Regions from separate parts of the Salinivibrio sp. YCSC6 genome, predicted to be linked through region 1. Evidence: riboswitches for the same ligand, from Rfam matches in the RefSeq annotation. Region 1 holds a riboswitch; each other region holds the start of a gene.
What was found. A riboswitch is a leader RNA that binds a small molecule or an ion and turns the genes downstream of it on or off. The one in region 1 is predicted to bind thiamine pyrophosphate.
Positions count from the first base shown of each region.

Region 2: linked by a shared signal. The riboswitch ahead of thiD (bifunctional hydroxymethylpyrimidine kinase/phosphomethylpyrimidine kinase) and the one ahead of thiC (phosphomethylpyrimidine synthase ThiC) in region 1 are both predicted to bind thiamine pyrophosphate.
Region 3: linked by a shared signal. The riboswitch ahead of thiB (thiamine ABC transporter substrate binding subunit) and the one ahead of thiC (phosphomethylpyrimidine synthase ThiC) in region 1 are both predicted to bind thiamine pyrophosphate.

Region 1 is NZ_CP039516.1:2,889,087-2,894,717, forward strand. It holds gene E8E00_RS13485 (thiazole synthase) at 1-555, opposite strand, end outside; gene thiS (sulfur carrier protein ThiS) at 558-758, opposite strand; gene E8E00_RS13495 (HesA/MoeB/ThiF family protein) at 739-1,506, opposite strand; gene thiE (thiamine phosphate synthase) at 1,490-2,158, opposite strand; gene thiC (phosphomethylpyrimidine synthase ThiC) at 2,155-4,131, opposite strand; TPP riboswitch at 4,225-4,324, opposite strand; gene crcB (fluoride efflux transporter CrcB) at 4,381-4,761, opposite strand; tRNA gene E8E00_RS13515 (tRNA-Trp) at 5,218-5,294, opposite strand.
Region 2 is NZ_CP039517.1:443,257-448,887, reverse strand. It holds gene E8E00_RS15920 (PAS domain-containing sensor histidine kinase) at 1-692, shown strand, start outside; gene E8E00_RS15915 (bifunctional diguanylate cyclase/phosphodiesterase) at 689-2,449, shown strand; gene E8E00_RS15910 (NADPH-dependent FMN reductase) at 2,485-3,006, opposite strand; TPP riboswitch at 3,180-3,280, shown strand; gene thiD (bifunctional hydroxymethylpyrimidine kinase/phosphomethylpyrimidine kinase) at 3,342-4,199, shown strand; gene E8E00_RS15900 (potassium channel family protein) at 4,331-5,356, opposite strand; partial or broken gene E8E00_RS17520 (methyl-accepting chemotaxis protein) at 5,524-5,631, shown strand, end outside.
Region 3 is NZ_CP039516.1:319,467-325,097, forward strand. It holds gene E8E00_RS01445 (GGDEF domain-containing protein) at 1-538, opposite strand, end outside; gene thiQ (thiamine ABC transporter ATP-binding protein) at 606-1,310, opposite strand; gene thiP (thiamine/thiamine pyrophosphate ABC transporter permease) at 1,304-2,893, opposite strand; gene thiB (thiamine ABC transporter substrate binding subunit) at 2,899-3,885, opposite strand; TPP riboswitch at 3,938-4,039, opposite strand; gene E8E00_RS01465 (DUF547 domain-containing protein) at 4,078-4,869, opposite strand; gene leuD (3-isopropylmalate dehydratase small subunit) at 4,989-5,591, opposite strand; gene leuC (3-isopropylmalate dehydratase large subunit) at 5,601-5,631, opposite strand, start outside.

The sequences.
Region 1 (5,631 bases):
ACCAATGCCGGCATCAATGATCACCGGCACGCGAGCTTGCTCAATAATGATGTCGAGAAACGCCATTGAGGCCAGTCCTTGGTTGGAGCCAATCGGTGAGCCAAGGGGCATCACCGCCGCGCACCCCACCTCTTCCAAACGCTTACACAGCACAGGATCGGCATGACAATATGGCAGCACCACAAACCCCTCATCTACAAGGGTTTTCGCCGCTTGAAGGGTTTCAATCGGATCAGGCATCAGATACTTAGGGTCGGGGTGAATTTCCAGCTTTACCCAAGGCGTTCCTAATGCTTCTCGAGCAAGACGCGCGGCAAACACCGCTTCTTGCGCATTTTTCGCCCCCGAGGTATTGGGCAGCAGGCGCACACCGAGCTCGCGCAGCGGGGTTAAAATATCGTCTTGTGTGGCATGCACATCGACTCGCCTTAGCGCCATGGTGACCAGCTCAGTACCACTGGCCGCCAGTGATTCGGCCATGACCTTGCGACTGGCAAACTTGCCCGTGCCGGTTAACAGCCGAGATGAAAACGTCGTATCCGCAATGGTTAACATAATTATCCTCCGGCAATCGCTTGAAAGACCGCCAAGCTATCGCCAGCGGCAAGTGACGTGGATGACCAAGCATCGCGCGCAATAATGGTCTGATTTAGCGCGACAGCGACCGATTCGGCCGGCACCTTCATCTCCTCAATTAATTGCGCGACGGTCGTGGCATTGACCTCTGTAGGCGTGTCATTAATGATTAACCGCATCATTTACCTCCCGCATTGGCTGACAAACCGCACAGTGCGGATGAACGGGCAGCGAAAAGTGCTGCCATGTCATGGTTTGTCCATCCAGTCTTGACAAGCGATTGGTACCGACCGCTTGCCCTAATAACAGTTTTATTCCTTCCAACGCTTGCGCGGTGGCCATCATACCGACCACAGGTCCCATTACCCCGGCTTCAGAACAGCGCGTGGGTTCAGACAGCGTCACGTCTGCGAAGGCGCACGCATAACATGCGCTATGCGGTTGATAAACCAATAACTGGCCTTGCCAACCGATCGCCGCTGCGCTCACCAAGGGTGTACCAGCCTCTACACAGGCTTGATTGACTGCATGGCGAGTAGCGAGATTATCACTGCAATCAAGAACCACATCCGCCATCGCCACTTCAAGCGCCAGACGCTCACCTTCTAGATAGGCATTGATGGCTCGGCACTGGCAATGTGGATTCAGCGCGACCAAGTTAGCGGCTAGCGCTGCGGCTTTATCGGTGCCAATTTGCTCATCCCGATACGCCACCTGACGCGCCAAATTAGATAGCTCAACATGGTCCGAGTCAGCAATCGCTAACTGACCCACGCCAGCGCCTGCAAGATAGAGGCCCGCGGTGGTTCCAAGCCCACCGGCACCGACCATTAACACGCGCGCCTTGCTCAGTGCCTGCTGCCCGCACTCTCCAACTTCTGGCAGCATGATTTGCCGGCTATAACGCAGGTATTCACTGTCCGATAGCATCACGCCCTCCTTGCTGTCTTGATGGATTAAGACAGCGGTTAAATGCGTCAATGCGCGCCGCTAAATCAGGCGCTTGCGTCACGGCGCGGACCACCGCAATGGCGTCCACGCCGGTGCGCCAAACGTCAGGGGCTCGGTCGAGATCAATACCGCCAATCGCCACCGTCGGGAAACGGCCATCCACAGCCACCACCTGCTGCGCTAACGCTGAAATGCCTTGCGGTGGCTCGACGAGCTGTTTGGTGGTGGTGGGAAAAATATGGCCGATGGCGAGATAACTGGGCGAGAGTTCAACCGCTGCAGCGAGCTGTTCGGGACTGCGTGTCGATACGCCAAGGCGCACGCCTTGTCGTGCGAGCCGATCAAGATCCGCCTCTTGTAAGTCTTGCTGCCCCAGATGAACACCATAGGCGCCAGCCTCAAGCGCGAGCTGCCAGTGATCGTTGATAAACACCTGCGCATGGTGCGCGCGGCCCAATGCCACCGCGCGCTGTACCCAATCCGCCAATTGAGGATGCCCCGGCTGCTTCACACGCAGTTGCACGGTTTTCACCCCCAAGCAAAGCAAGCGTTCGAGCAAATCCACATCGTCCACCACCGGATATAATGGGCCTATACCTTCAGACATAGGCGCAAACGGGGTCAGGCTCATGATTCCACCTTATCGCTGTCCGCTACCTCAGCGCCTTGTGGTGACGAATGATGGGATTTTTGCAGGTAGAGCTCACTGCCCTTTTCTCGAAACTCTTGCGATTTTTGCTGCATGCCTGCTAACGGGTCTTCCAGCATAGTGACATCAATCGCTTCACCCGCGGCGGCATAGCCATTTTCTTTGGCGTAGTCCCGGACTTCCTGGCTGATTTTCATGGAGCAGAACTTCGGTCCACACATCGAGCAAAAATGTGCGACCTTGCCCGACTCTTGAGGCAGTGTTTCATCGTGATAGGCGCGTGCCGTGAACGGATCAAGGGATAGATTGAACTGGTCTTCCCAGCGGAATTCAAAGCGCGCTTTAGAAATGGCGTTATCACGCACCTGCGCCCCCGGGTGTCCTTTAGCTAAGTCCGCAGCATGCGCGCAAAGCTTGTAGGTGATAAGCCCAATTTTAACATCCTCCTTATTGGGCAGACCCAGATGTTCTTTAGGCGTGACATAACAGAGCATCGCACACCCAAACCAGCCAATCATCGCCGCACCAATGCCGGAGGTAATATGATCGTAACCGGGAGCAATGTCGGTGGTTAGCGGGCCGAGAGTATAGAAAGGCGCTTCATGGCAATGGGTGAGCTGCTCGTCCATGTTCTCTTTGATCATATGCATGGGCACGTGGCCAGGGCCTTCAATCATCACCTGCACATCGTATTCCCATGCCACCTTGGTGAGCTCGCCCAGGGTACGTAGCTCACTGAATTGCGCTTCGTCGTTCGCGTCTGCCACTGAGCCGGGACGCAGCCCATCGCCCAACGACAAAGACACGTCGTAAGCGGCACAGATTTCGCAGATTTCGCGAAAATGGGTATACAGGAAACTTTCTTGATGATGCGCCAAGCACCATTTGGCGATAATCGATCCACCGCGCGAGACAATCCCAGTCACGCGATTGGCGGTCATGGGCACATAGTGCAAACGCACCCCAGCGTGAATGGTAAAGTAGTCGACCCCTTGCTCGGCTTGCTCTATCAAGGTATCGCGCATGACTTCCCAGGTCAGGTCTTCGGCAATGCCGTTCACTTTCTCAAGCGCCTGATACATAGGCACAGTGCCAATCGGGACTGGGCTATTACGTAAAATCCACTCGCGAGTTTCGTGGATATTGCGTCCGGTCGATAAATCCATCACCGTATCGGCTCCCCAACGGGTCGCCCACACCAACTTTTCGGTTTCTTCTTCAATGGAGGAGCTCACCGCTGAGTTACCAATATTGGCATTCACTTTCACCAGAAAGTTACGCCCAATGATCATCGGCTCCGCTTCTGGGTGGTTAATGTTGGCAGGAATAATCGCACGCCCTTCAGCGACCTCTTGGCGCACAAATTCGGGAGTGATGTTTGATGGCAAGTGAGCACCAAAGCTTTCCCCAGGATGCTGGCGGTTTAGTTGCTCTTCACGATACTGCTGGCGACCCATATTTTCCCGGATAGCGATAAATTCCATCTCTGGGGTGATAATGCCTTGGCGTGCGTAGTGAAGTTGGGTCACACACTGGTTAGGTTTCGCCCGACGGATAGACGGTAAGGCACTAAAGCGAAGATCATCCAAGGTTTCATCACTAAGGCGAGTCTTTGCATAGTCTGAGCTCACTGCATCAAGGAACTCTGTATCGGCACGTTCATCAATCCAGGCTTTGCGTACTGGGGCTAAGCCTTGGTAAATATCGATAGCACTCTGTGGGTCGGTATAAGGCCCTGATGTGTCATAAACCCGAATGGATTCATTGGCTTCATACTGCGGATTATCTTTACTCCCGCCTACAAAAGTAGGAGAAAGGTGGATTTCGCGCATGCCTACGCGAATATCGGGTCGCGATCCCTCGACATAGACTTTTTCCGAGTTAGGGTAGGTTTGCGCAGAGAGGGAATCGATAAAAGATTTGGCCTCAAGGCGGGCCTGTTTACGGGTCGACATAGCATTACTCCGGTGTTCATTATGGGAATTAATGCTTGCCGGAAAACGCTGAATTGAGATGTGAGCAAACTGGCAGACGCGTACGGTCTGTGATCTGATGCATCTCTTGTTCCCTTCGCTGGTCCTAACCAGATCAGGTTCAACGGATCCCACTTAACGTGGTCTCAGCCAATTGGCACTCCGACAAGTTCAACGCCAGTATAAGAAATCACCGCCGCAACAACAAGCGACGTAATGGCATGTTTTTACCTACCCAGTAATGCGTCCTAGCAACCAAGCCCCCATCGCGGCCGCTCCTAAGCATAACGCAAGGTTGAGACCCACGTTTAACAAGGCTTTCACCGTCTCACCATGTTGAAAAAGAAGCAAGGTATCCACTGAAAAGGTCGAGAAGGTGGTGAACGCGCCCAAAAAGCCAATCGCAATCAGTTGACGCCAAGGCACTGGGGCAATCAGCTCTTGGCTCATCGCCGCTAAAAAGACACCCATTGCTAATGATCCCAGCACATTAACCATGAGGGTGCCGTAAGGGAATCCTCGACCAAACACCGCGACGCTCCACTCTGAAACTAAAAAACGCGAAGACGCCCCTAATGCGCCACCAAGTCCTACCCACAATATGCTTACCACTGGGTGCTCCTTTCGATTGGTAAAAAGTCATCATACCGCGACATGTGAACAAGAAACAGGAGGAAGAAAAAGGGAAGAGAGTTAGGAGTGCTAGAAGCTTAATGATTCACATACAAAAAAAGCACCGACAATGTCGATGCTTTGATGTTTGGCAGGGGTAGAGGGATTCGACCGGGCTGGCGACCCAGCCCCCAACACGCTTTTTTGTCGTTTGTATGTTCACACCTACCCTTAATCGGGTTACGAGAAGCTTGATGATTCACATACAAAAAAAAGCACCGACAATGTCGATGCTTTGATGTTTGGCAGGGGTAGAGGGATTCGACCGGGCTGGCGACCCAGCCCCCAACACGCTTTTTTGTCGTTTGTATGTTCACACCTACCCTTAATCGGGTTACGAGAAGCTTGATGATTCACATACAAAAAAAGCACCGACGATGTCGATGCTTTGGTATTTGGCAGGGGTAGAGGGATTCGAACCCCCAACACGCGGATTTGGAATCCGCTGCTCTGCCAGTTGGAGCTATACCCCTGTAGATAGGTGCCTATTGTAGCGATCCCGCGACAAATTACCACCACCAATTACGCTTCAGACGTTTGATCGCTTATTTATAAAGCAAATCGCCCCAACACAATGATACTGGGGCTTAAATGCAAAAAACCCCAGCTTTTCAGCTAGGGTTTCTAAGTAGTGGCGGAGGGCCGGGGTTGCGGGCAACCGGGACTCATTCGCCCGCAGGGCGAACCTGGCCAATAATAAAAAAACCCTACTAAAATTAGCAGGGTTTCTAAGTAGTGGCGGAGGGCCGGGGTTGCGGGCAACCGGGACTCATTCGCCCGCAGGGCGAACCTGGCCAATAATAAAAAAAC
Region 2 (5,631 bases), on a different replicon from region 1:
GCAATGCAATTAAATATAACCATGCAGGTGGACGTGTCGCGGTATCGACCCGTCAGCAAGCCGAAACGATAACGATCGCGGTGACGGACACAGGCATTGGCATTGAACAGGATAAGCTGAGCGCGTTATTTGAGCCTTTTAATCGCTTAGCGGCCGAGCAAACCCATATTGAAGGGGCAGGCGTAGGGCTTGCGGTCACACAGCAATTGATCGCGCAAATGCAAGGTGAGATCACCGTGAGCAGCGAAGTCGGAAAAGGGAGTTGTTTTGCCGTCACCTTTCCCTATCGTGGCCAGTCGTTGACCGAGATAGCGTCTTCATCCACACCATTCACCCTTACCCAGCCGCATCGAGTGCTTTTTATTGAACCAGACGTTGCACAGCAACGCTTAATGGCCGATTGGTTCGAAGATTGGCCGTTACTGACCTTGACCTGTGTCCATGATTTATCGTTAGCAGCCGCGATGGCGCATACCACACCGCCCTCGCTATTCATGGTCAGTCATGCGGTGCTTGATGACACGGCAGATCAGGTTCAGTCGCGACTCGGTGAACGGCCCATGATCGTGGTTAACGTGCCGGACACCGAGTCTATGCAATCGCACAGCGATAGCATTGTGACGTTGGCGTCACCGGTATCGGGTGCGGCGTTGGGCCGAGCGATGCAAACACTTTTGGAGGACAGGGCATGACACGAGAAAAATCCCAAGCGCAGATCCTGATCATTGATGATCGACCGGAAAATGTCGACTTGTTGACTGCCATGTTGCTGCAATCTGGCTATCAACACATCACAGGCCTTAACGATCCACGCCTTGTGACCGATTACCTCTCACCGATCCCCGATTTAGTGTTGCTTGATATGCGTATGCCTCAACGCTCGGGGCTAGATGTTCTCGATTTGCTGAACAATACGCTCGGCGAGCACTGTCCCCCCGTGATGGTGCTTACTGCCGATAGTGACAACAATCTGCGCAATCAAGCCTTATGCCGTGGGGCCATTGATTATCTCACCAAGCCGTTTGATCACCATGAAGTGCTCCAGCGCATCCATAATATTCTCCATTTTCAATTCAAAACCCTGAAAGAGCGAGATCAAGCGGCGCGTTTGCAGATGTTAGTGAATAAGCAAACCGCGGCATTACGTACCCTGTCTTTAACCGATCCCTTAACCAATTTACCCAATCGACGTGCGCTGGTGGATGCGGCTGAACGTCAACTCGCAAAGGGGATGGTGACCGTGTTTATGATCGCGTTGGATGGGATGGAGGCGGTCACACAGCATCAAGGCCACTTAATGACAGAAGCGCTGTATAAGCACCTAGCGGGGCTCTTAGCCAGTAGCTCGGTCGCAAGAGGGCGGCGTATTGGTGTGTGGGACAACACACGTTTGGTGATGTTAGTGGAAGGAGATATCACCGCCATTGACGCACTTGCTAAGCGGATTTGTCGATTATTGAGTGGTCATCACACCCTTGATGGCCGTTTGATGTCGATGCACTGCCATGTGGGAATAGCCCAAGCGGAAGGTGAGCATCATGATGTGGAGCAACTCTTTCGCCAAGCGATTCTAGCTATCCCGACCGATGACACTGAAGTGGGTCATTATCGCCAAGAGTTGGATGCGCAATCGCAACGTGAGCATATGATCCGCAATGGACTTAGCCCGGCCCTTGAACAAGGGGGGTTGTCTTTGGTCTTTCAGCCCAAATGGGATCTCAATACCGGCACCATGGTAGGCGCTGAGGCGTTATTGCGTTGGCGTCATCCGCAACTGGGAGCGATCAGCCCGGCCGAGTTTATTCCCATTGCCGAGCGAAGTGCTGATATGATCCAACTCGGCGATGCCGTTTTTTCTATGGCGTTGCGCGCGCTGGTCCGTTGGCGAGAGCAATACACCTTGCCTGAGGCGTTTCACTTAGCCATCAATGTCTCTTCCCAGCAACTTCGCCACGGTTTTGCCGACAGCATTCTTGCCCGCTGCCAAGCGCTGGAAGTACCCACCCAAATCATTCAGCTTGAGGTTACTGAATCGGCGTTAATTCGACATATGTCGGTGGCGCTTAAAGAGTTACAACAGCTCCGTGATGCGGGGATGCACATTGCGCTTGATGATTTTGGCACAGGCTACAGTTCATTGAGCTATTTGAAACAGCTTCCTGTGGATTGGGTGAAGCTTGATCGTAGCTTTATTCAAGATCTTGCATCCAACGCCGGTGACAAACATCTTGTTGGTAGCGTGATCGACCTAGCGCATGGGTTTGGCCACGGTGTGGTGGCTGAAGGCGTGGAAGAAGTTGGTCAGCAACAGATTTTGCAGCGTATTGGCTGCGATCAAGCGCAAGGCTTCTTATATGCCAAACCGCTGGGAACAGAACAGTTTGAACAGCTTCTACAAACTGGATGTGAGTGCCCAGCGACGGCTATCAGTGCGCCCGTGTCTGGATAGCCGTGGCCATCATCGGATTAGAGATGAGTCATACGTTAGAGGTGGCTGATAATGGTATCGAGGCGCTGATTAAACTCGTTGTCGGCCACCAAGCCTGACGTGGGGTCAAAATGCTGGTGAAAACTCGGTAGCGATAAGGTCCCTTTAACCTCAGCAGCAAAATAGGGAGCAGAGTGCTGGGCGCTGGTAAGAACACTCTGTGCACCACTCGGGCCGGGTGAGGTGGCAAGCATGATCACCGGCTTGTGTTGAAAGACTTTACCATCAATACGCGAGGCCCAATCAAATAGGTTTTTATAAGCTGCCGTGTAACTGCCGTTATGCTCAGCAAAGGCAACGACAATCAAATCGGCCTCACCGATGGCGTGGAAAAATGCCTGCGCCTGCGCTGGGATACCCTGCTCGTTTTCACGATCTTCGCTATAAATGGGCATTTCAAAATCATTCAGATCGAGAAGCGAAATGTCAGCGTTGGGGATCTGCTTGGCGACGTAATGGGCCAGTTGTTTATTGATTGAATGGCGACTGTTCGTTGCGCCAAAGGCCAGTACTTTCATTGGTTATCCTCTTAAGTTAAGTCTTGTAGTTGTCACTGAGCAATCATCAGGTAAGTGCTACTTTAAAACCTCAATATTAGTTGAGGTCAATACTGGGTGAAAATCAATGAGAAATGCGTGACGGCACGGTATGCGTAAGGCTTGCGCTTTATCCGTAGGATGCATATCCTGAACACAGTTAGTCGGGGAGCAAGTAATTGCTGAGACTGCGAAAGCAGGACCCGTAGAACCTGATCCAGTTAGCACTGGCGGAGGGAACTGACACGATCAGCGCACAAAGTGACGCATACTGCCTCATTTTGTCTCCTTCCGCCCCTGATGATTAAGGGGCCAATATGAACCTATCTCCACCTGTTATTCTTACCATTGCCGGCTCAGACAGCGGTGGTGGTGCGGGCATTCAAGCCGACATTAAAGCGATTTCAGCGACCGGCGGCTATGCTTGCTCGGTGATCACCGCGCTGACCGCGCAAAATACTTGCGGTGTCGAGGCCGTCTCGGCGGTTGACCCCGATTTTGTGCGCGCCCAATTAGATGCGGTGTTATACGACATGCCGGTGCGTGCGGTGAAAATCGGCATGCTGGCCAATCAAGCGATTATTCGTGAAGTCGCTGCCGTGCTGGCACGGTCGCCACATTTGCCGGTGATTTTAGATCCCGTAATGGTCGCGACCAGCGGCGATCCTTTGCTCGACGAGCAGGCCATGACGGCGTTGATTGAAGAGCTTATCCCACGCGCAACCGTGCTCACTCCCAACTTGCCGGAGGCCGCCCGTTTAACTGGCCAGCCTGTTCCTACCTCTATCGAGCAAATGCATGAGCTGGTGCCGGCACTTCGCCATCTAGGCTGTCCTTACGTGATGCTCAAAGGGGGCCATCTACGCCAGACGCCCGAGAGTGTCGATATGTGGATTAGCCGAGACACCTGTCAAACTTTGCGCGCACGCCGCGTTGAAACCACCAACACTCATGGCACCGGTTGTTCACTGTCTGCTGCGATCGCCTCGTTTTATGCTCAAGGGATGACGCCTATCGAGGCCGGGCGAGCGGCTAAGCAGTATTTGACGGAGGCCTTAGCGCATAGTCAGCAGCTAACGGTCGGAAGAGGGGCTGGGCCGGTGCATCATTTTTACGCTTACCCTGATAATTTGTGTCTGTCGCCAGCAGAGCATGGTGTCGCGGAGTTGCCCTGAGACGAGCGCGCGCTGTGAGGGATGAGATCAGAAAGCACTATGACTGAAGGATAAGAGGGAAACGATCCGCTGCAACCTAAGTGGGGCAGCGGTATCGAAAAGAAAACACAAAGATGCGTTGGACGCGCCCGTTAGGCGGCAGACCAATGTGGTAAACGCTCGGCGGCGATATAAAAGACGCGATCGCCCGGTGCCACTTCGGTGTGTAGGCGAGGGTTCAGAGTGATCCCATCGCCTTTGTCGAGACCAATTAAGGTTGCATCGTGCTCATGCTTTAATTGATTAAACAAGGTGCCGACATCCGTTGCACTTGCATCGGTGGGGTAGCGGGCACAGTATTGGGTCATCCCTTGAGCCGTGCTCAATAGCTCGTGATGTAATTGACTTGAACCGGGATCAACGGCCGCTTTTGCCAGCATTTCCACCGACACAGACGGCACACATTCAGCGTGCGGATAGTGCTGCTTCAATATTTGGCTGAGTGCATCATCTTGAAAATACGCGAGTAAATGAGCGGAAGGGTTTTTGTGGGCGCAGAACAGAGCCGCAGAAAGCGTAATATCGTCTTCTGGGTTATCGATAATAATGCTAGAGGCGCTGTCGATGCCGGCGCGCGCTATGCCCTCTGCATCGGTAAAGCTGGTCACGCGCACAAACTCTACCTCGCCAGGCAGCGGATTTTCCATTTCAGGACGCACACAAAGCACGATCGGGCGCTCGCCATGAATACCGCTTTGCAACAAACGGATTAACTGAATGGTACGCTGGCCGTTCCACCCCAAAACTAAAATATGATTTTTCACAGTAAGACTCCGTTTTCCTTGTAATCCACGTCGCCAATAATCCACTAGGGCACTGGTCACATGCCCAATCACCACCGCAAACAGACCGAGCCCACCGGGAATGATCCAAAAGGCGGTAATCCACTGTCCTGCCTCGGTCGCGGGCGAGTAATCGCCATAGCCCACGGTAGAGGCGGTGACCACTAAATAATAGATGTAGCGACTGAGTGACTGAGTCATCTCAGTTTCACCCGCCGATTGTAAAAGCAGCCAGCCAATAACGCCGTAGGCGAGTACGACCAATCCGAGAATACGCCCGTTTAAATGGGCGAAGTGGCTGATAATCCAACGTTTAAAAAGCAACCAAAAGGTCATAGTGTCTCGCTCATTCGCTATAGAAACGCCAGTATGAAGGGATTTTTTATGGGTTTACAGTGTAAATCAATTCATTGGCGTTGAGAGGATCACAGTTTAATCGATTACAAGCGCATACATATGCATAAGGCGTACAATGCAGGTATTACCGACTAGGAGGACTTCGCGTGTTTACATCTCGTCGTCAACTCGAACAAGAGCAACAAAAACGTACTGAATTGCAACTGAAACTGGAGCAAGTCAATGCCCAGATAGACGCGCTACACAGCGAAAAA
Region 3 (5,631 bases), 380 kb from region 1:
CGCTGTCCATCGCCGCGGGCGCTTGCGCTAAGCGATCACTAATCAGGTCTAATTTTTTGGTCAGTACCTTGCGATTGAATAGACCGGTGAAGCTGTCTCGCTCGCTGGCCATAATGATTTGTTGATAGTTCTCATAGATGTGAATGAGGCCAGACACCATAGCGAGCTGTTCCTCGTTTAATTGCTCTGCGCGGCCACATAAGACACCGCGAATGTCCTCGTCTTTTTCGTAATAGATAGGGACAGCAACCAAGGTGTGATCGTAAGCCTGATGCATGGTGACCTCTTGGCTCTCGAGGCAGTCTTCCAGCAGTGCATCTACTTGTTCGATATTTTCTTGCTGAAAGGCGCTGTTGTCATTGGTACCCAGCACCGTGAAAGGGGGATTCAGTCCAGAGCAATAATCAAGTAACACCACTTCACTGATAGGCGTTAACTCAAGGATCGACGTCAGTAGGCTCTTGGTAATCGCATCAACTTCAGTTTTGGCTGTGAAATCGACGATAGAGTCGAGTATCTGAATGCTACTGGCGGGCACAAAGCGCCTCCTTAAAAGGGTCTATTCCTGTTGTCAGTATAGAAGCCAATCGAGGAGGCGCCATCTATTAGGGGGATTCCATCATGCCCATGTAACGATGCATGGCCGGTGGGGGCGCATTCAGATCCGCCACGGGGCGAGATAAGGCAACCTGTCCCTCATCGACGTAAAGAAAACGAGAGGCAATGGCTTTCGCATCGTCGGGGTGATGGGTCACCATCAAAACGGTTGTACCTTGCGCGTGGGCGGTCCGTTTCACTAAGGCTAACATGTCTTTTTTCAACGCAGGGTCAAGGGCTGAAAAGGGCTCATCAAGTAATAACAGAGGCTGTTGACGCGCAATACTTCGTCCGAGTGCAATCCGCTGGCGCTGCCCGCCGGACAATGCGCCGGGCAAACGATCTAAATAAGGTGTCAGCCCCACTGCGTCCGCGGCGTTTCTCACGCTCTCTTTTTGTGCGTGACTGAGTTTGAGTGAGGGCGAAAGTCCAATCGCCATGTTGTCAAACACCGATAAGTGGGTGAAGACATTATGCTCTTGAAACAGGATGGAGAGTGGGCGCTGGTGAGCCGGCGCGGTAGTGACTGGCTTACCTGCAATCAAAATCTCGCCACTATCAGGAGCAATCAATCCTGCAATCAGAGAGAGTAAGGTGCTTTTCCCGGCGCCACTTGGGCCGAGTACAGCAACAATCTCTCCCGGCGCGATGTGAGCGTCGAAGTGCATCCACGCTTGCTGGTAGCGATACGTGATATTGGAAAGGGTTAGCATGCGTGTCTCCATTGGACGAGGCGGATGATCAGAGCGTAGCTGCCTAAACTGGTCGCTAATAACAGCATGGCCGCCGCGGCGCCCGCATCCATTTGATAACTGCCCATCAGACGAAATAGATACAAAGGCAGTGTTTGAAAGTGTTGGCTACCAAATAAAGAGATGGCGCTGAGATCGCCCATCGAGAGGACAAAGCTGACCGCGAGGCCACGTGCTATTGGGCGGCGTAAGCACTGCCATTCAATTAAGCGCAAGCGAGTGATCCCACGCACGCCTAAGGTGGCACAGAGTGCATGATAAGATTGCGCCACTTGATAGGCGGGGGCACTGAGCACCTTAATCAAGTAAGGTAACGCCATCAGGGCATTGACTCCCATCACCAACCACAAGGCGAGGCTAAAGACATCGCTAAATTGGCGAAACAGCAAAAACAGTCCTGTACTTAATACGATACTGGGCACTACCAGAATCAAGGCTCCTAGCGTCTCAATACCATCGGCTCGCCTTTTTTGACCATGAAACCGCCAGTGACGGCTGGCTAAGATCACCGCAATTGCCAACACAAATGCGATAGCGGTCGCGCCGGTGGCCACCCATAATGAGTGCATGGTGGCTTGCCATAACGCTGTATCGGCAAGGACAGTGAGCGCACTTGGGTTGAGCCCGCGATACAGCACCACACCCAGTGGCGGCAATACGAGAAGCAAGACCAAGGTTATCCAGAGCAGATCCCAGCATTTCGCCGCTCGGCTATCGAGGGCATGCGGCAACGGTAATACTTCACTGGGTGTATTCGGCACCGCGCGTGTGAATGTTTGCACCACAAACGCAATAGTGCCGCACAGCATCATCTGCCATAGCGCCAATGCCGCGCCGGTTTGCAAGTCAAAGTCAAAGCGAATGGCTTGGTAAATGGCCAGCTCTATGGTGGTGGCTTTGGGGCCGCCGCCAAGCGCCATGACGGTAGCAAAACTGGTAAAGCAGAGCATAAACACCAGTCCGACGATATGGGGCAAACTTTGGCGAAGATAAGGCCATTCAAGGTGACGAAAACGCTGCCAGCCACCTAAACCTAATTGCGTCGCTAAGCGGCGTTGATCGGCGGGGATCCCCTCGAGCGCTTGCACCATGATCTGGGCGGAAAATGGTAAGTTGAAAAACACGTGTGCCAGCAAAATGCCGCTCAATCCATAAATGGAAAACGGCATGGAAAGATCAAAATGTTGTAGGGTGTCGGCGATCAAGCCGCTGCGACCAAAAATGGCCACCAAGCCAAATACCCCGATCAGCACAGGCAGCACTAGGGTCATGGCAAACAGTTTCAACAACCAACGTTTACCGGCAAACTCGCGACGCGACAGGGCGTGGGCAACAGGAATCGCTAATCCCACGCTGAGGATCACTGATAAAGTGGCTTGCTTGAAGCTAAATACGGTGACGTGACGAAGGTAGGCATCTTGCCATAGTGCCTCAAGGTTAAGATCTTGGCTGTGAGAGAACAGCGCCCATAGGGCGCTGCCAATTAAAAGCACGACGAGACTGGCCGCGAGACTGCCCGGCCAGGTGCGTGAAGGATTGAGCATGACGACTATTCAACCAACGCTGTTTGCCAGTCACGCACCCATTGTTGACGGTTGCCCATCACTTCATCGGGTTGATAAAGCAGGCTCTTCTCGGGTTTATTCAAGGTATAGAAGGCATCTGGTAACGTGATATCAGTAACAGGGTACATCCATTGCGTAAGGGGAATGATCGACTGCGCTTCATCGCTAATCATAAACTGTAAAAACGCATCCGCCAGTTCTGGCTGGTCGGTGTAGGCTGATTTCGCGGCCACTTCAATCTGCATATAATGGCCTTCTTCAAACGTCGCGGCGGCAAAGCGGTCATCATCATCTGCAACCAGATGGTAAGCCGGTGATGTGGTGTAAGAGAGCACCATGTCTGCTTCCTTGTTCAGGAACATATTGTACGCCTCGGTCCAGCCTTTGGTCACGGTAATGGTGTTCTCCGCGAGATCACGCCATGCTTGCTGACTTTGATCGCCGTATACTTTCTGGATCCACAGCATTAAGCCTTGGCCAACGGTGGAGACACGGGGATCTTGGTAAATCACACTGATGTCATCACGATCTTCAATCAAGGCTTTCAAGCTCTTGGGCGGATCGAGCAGGCGCGTGGTGTCATACACGAAGGCAAAGTAGCCGTAATCGTAGGGGATAAAGTAGGGATTATCCCAACCGCCGGGTACCTGTAGGCGCTCCGTATTCACTGCGTGCTCGGCGACAATGCCGCTCCGCTCCGCTTCTTTCATTAAATTGGTGTCCATACCCAGCACGATATCGGCGCTGGTGGTACTGCCTTCAATCCGCATGCGGTTGAGCAAGGCTGCGCCGTCTTCAAGGGACACAAACTCGACCTCACAGTTACAGCGTTTCTCGAAGGCGGTTTTGATTTTCGGCCCTGCGCCCCACTCGGCGATAAATGAGTCGTAGGTATAAATAGTCAGCGGGTCAGCGGCGCGGGCGCCAAGCGATAACAGAGACAAAGAAAGTACGGTTAAAACAGACGTAATGACTTTCACAGCACGCTCCTAAGTTGGGCGTGGGTGTTGAGGCTGGTTGATGACATCATCAAGTCTCAATCCCTACGCCAGTGTTAGCTGGATCAGGTTCGATGGGTTTAGCGCGGCGCGCAATCTCAGCCAAGAGGCTCCCCAATGAGTACCACGCCATTGTACTGATTGGCTTAGGGTTAACCAAGCCTTTTAGTCAGCGGTTCGGTTAAGCGCCCAGTCGTAGTCATAGTCTAAGCGTGCATCCTCGGGAAGCTTGATATCGCGGTATTGATTGATATGGGCGATCACCCCTTGTTCACTGCCGCCAAAATCGGCCTTAAACCACTCATAGATAGAAGAAAGCTGCCATTGTTCGCCTTGCTGACTGACGCCTTTATCACTGTTAATAAAGGTGTAGGCGGCTTGTTCTAATTGTGCCTCCAAGGTGTCGGCTTGAAAGGCTTGTGGCTGCAGGTTCGGACAGCCAAGGCTGGCACAATTGACGGCATAGTGGGTACGCGGATCTTGCCATAGCGGGCGCAGAATGCGGTGCTCAATATCATTCAAGGTAAGGGGTTCACCTGCCACCGTGACCACCTCATCATCCCAAGGTCCAAAGCTAAACAGGCCACCGAGTTTGGTGATTGAACGGACAGGATACGCGTCCAAAATGAGCTTTACGGTGACTGAATTGTAGAGATTAACCCAATACGCGTATTGTTCGTCTTTGGTCAGGGTGCGCGGGTCGCGCGCGGTGAGCATGCCAATGTAATGATCGAGAGTCGCTTTATCGGCCTCGGTGACGGCTGCGTAGTTAAATAAGGTGTGCTGTCCTTGAGGCTGTAAATACTTATCGAGTAATACTTGCCAGCTGTGATGAGTAAATGTGGCTTGGCTGGCGGGGTTGTGCGTATCCCACATTGCCCAGTAATCGGCTTTCGGGGCGGCCAAAGCTGGAAAAGCAACGAGTAACCAAAAAATGAGCGTGATCCGTGTTCGCATACCGCTTCCTCAATCGCGAGCGTATCTTGTTTATATCCTAGACCAGCTTGCGCCATGTTTGCTTTCATGGCCATAAAAAAACGCTGCTCAAGCAGCGTTTTAGTGGTTAAAGTGTTGTCTTATGCCAAAAAGGCGGGAATGTTTTGCTCAAAGCGCGAGATCTCAGCGTCGTGCTGAAGCGTGAGGCCAATGCTATCTAATCCTTCCAACAAGCAATGACGGCGAAAATCATCCATCTGGAAGCTAAAGCAGTGTTCACCGGCACGGATGGTTTGGGCGGGCAAATCTAGCGTTACCGTCGCGCCTTCATTTTCGGCCACATACGTAAATAAAGCATCGATTTGGCCTTCTTCAAGGGTTACCGGCACCATTTGGTTATTAATGCAGTTGCCATAGAAAATATCGGCAAAACTGGGGGCGATAATCACTTTAAAACCGTAATCATCCAGCGCCCAAGGAGCATGTTCGCGTGACGAGCCACAGCCAAAGTTTTCGCGGGTGAGTAACACGCTCGCCCCTTGGTAGCGCGCTTGATTGAGCACAAACTCGGGGTTCGGCTGTTTACCCGCATCGTCTAAAAAGCGCCAATCGTGAAACAGGTGCTGACCAAAGCCAGTACGGGTGACTTTTTGCAAAAACTGTTTAGGGATGATCGCATCAGTATCGACGTTCGCCGCATCCAATGGGGCAACAATGCCGGTATGAGTGTGTATGCCTGACATAAGGCCTCCTTATAATTGGTTAACGTCAATAAAATGACCG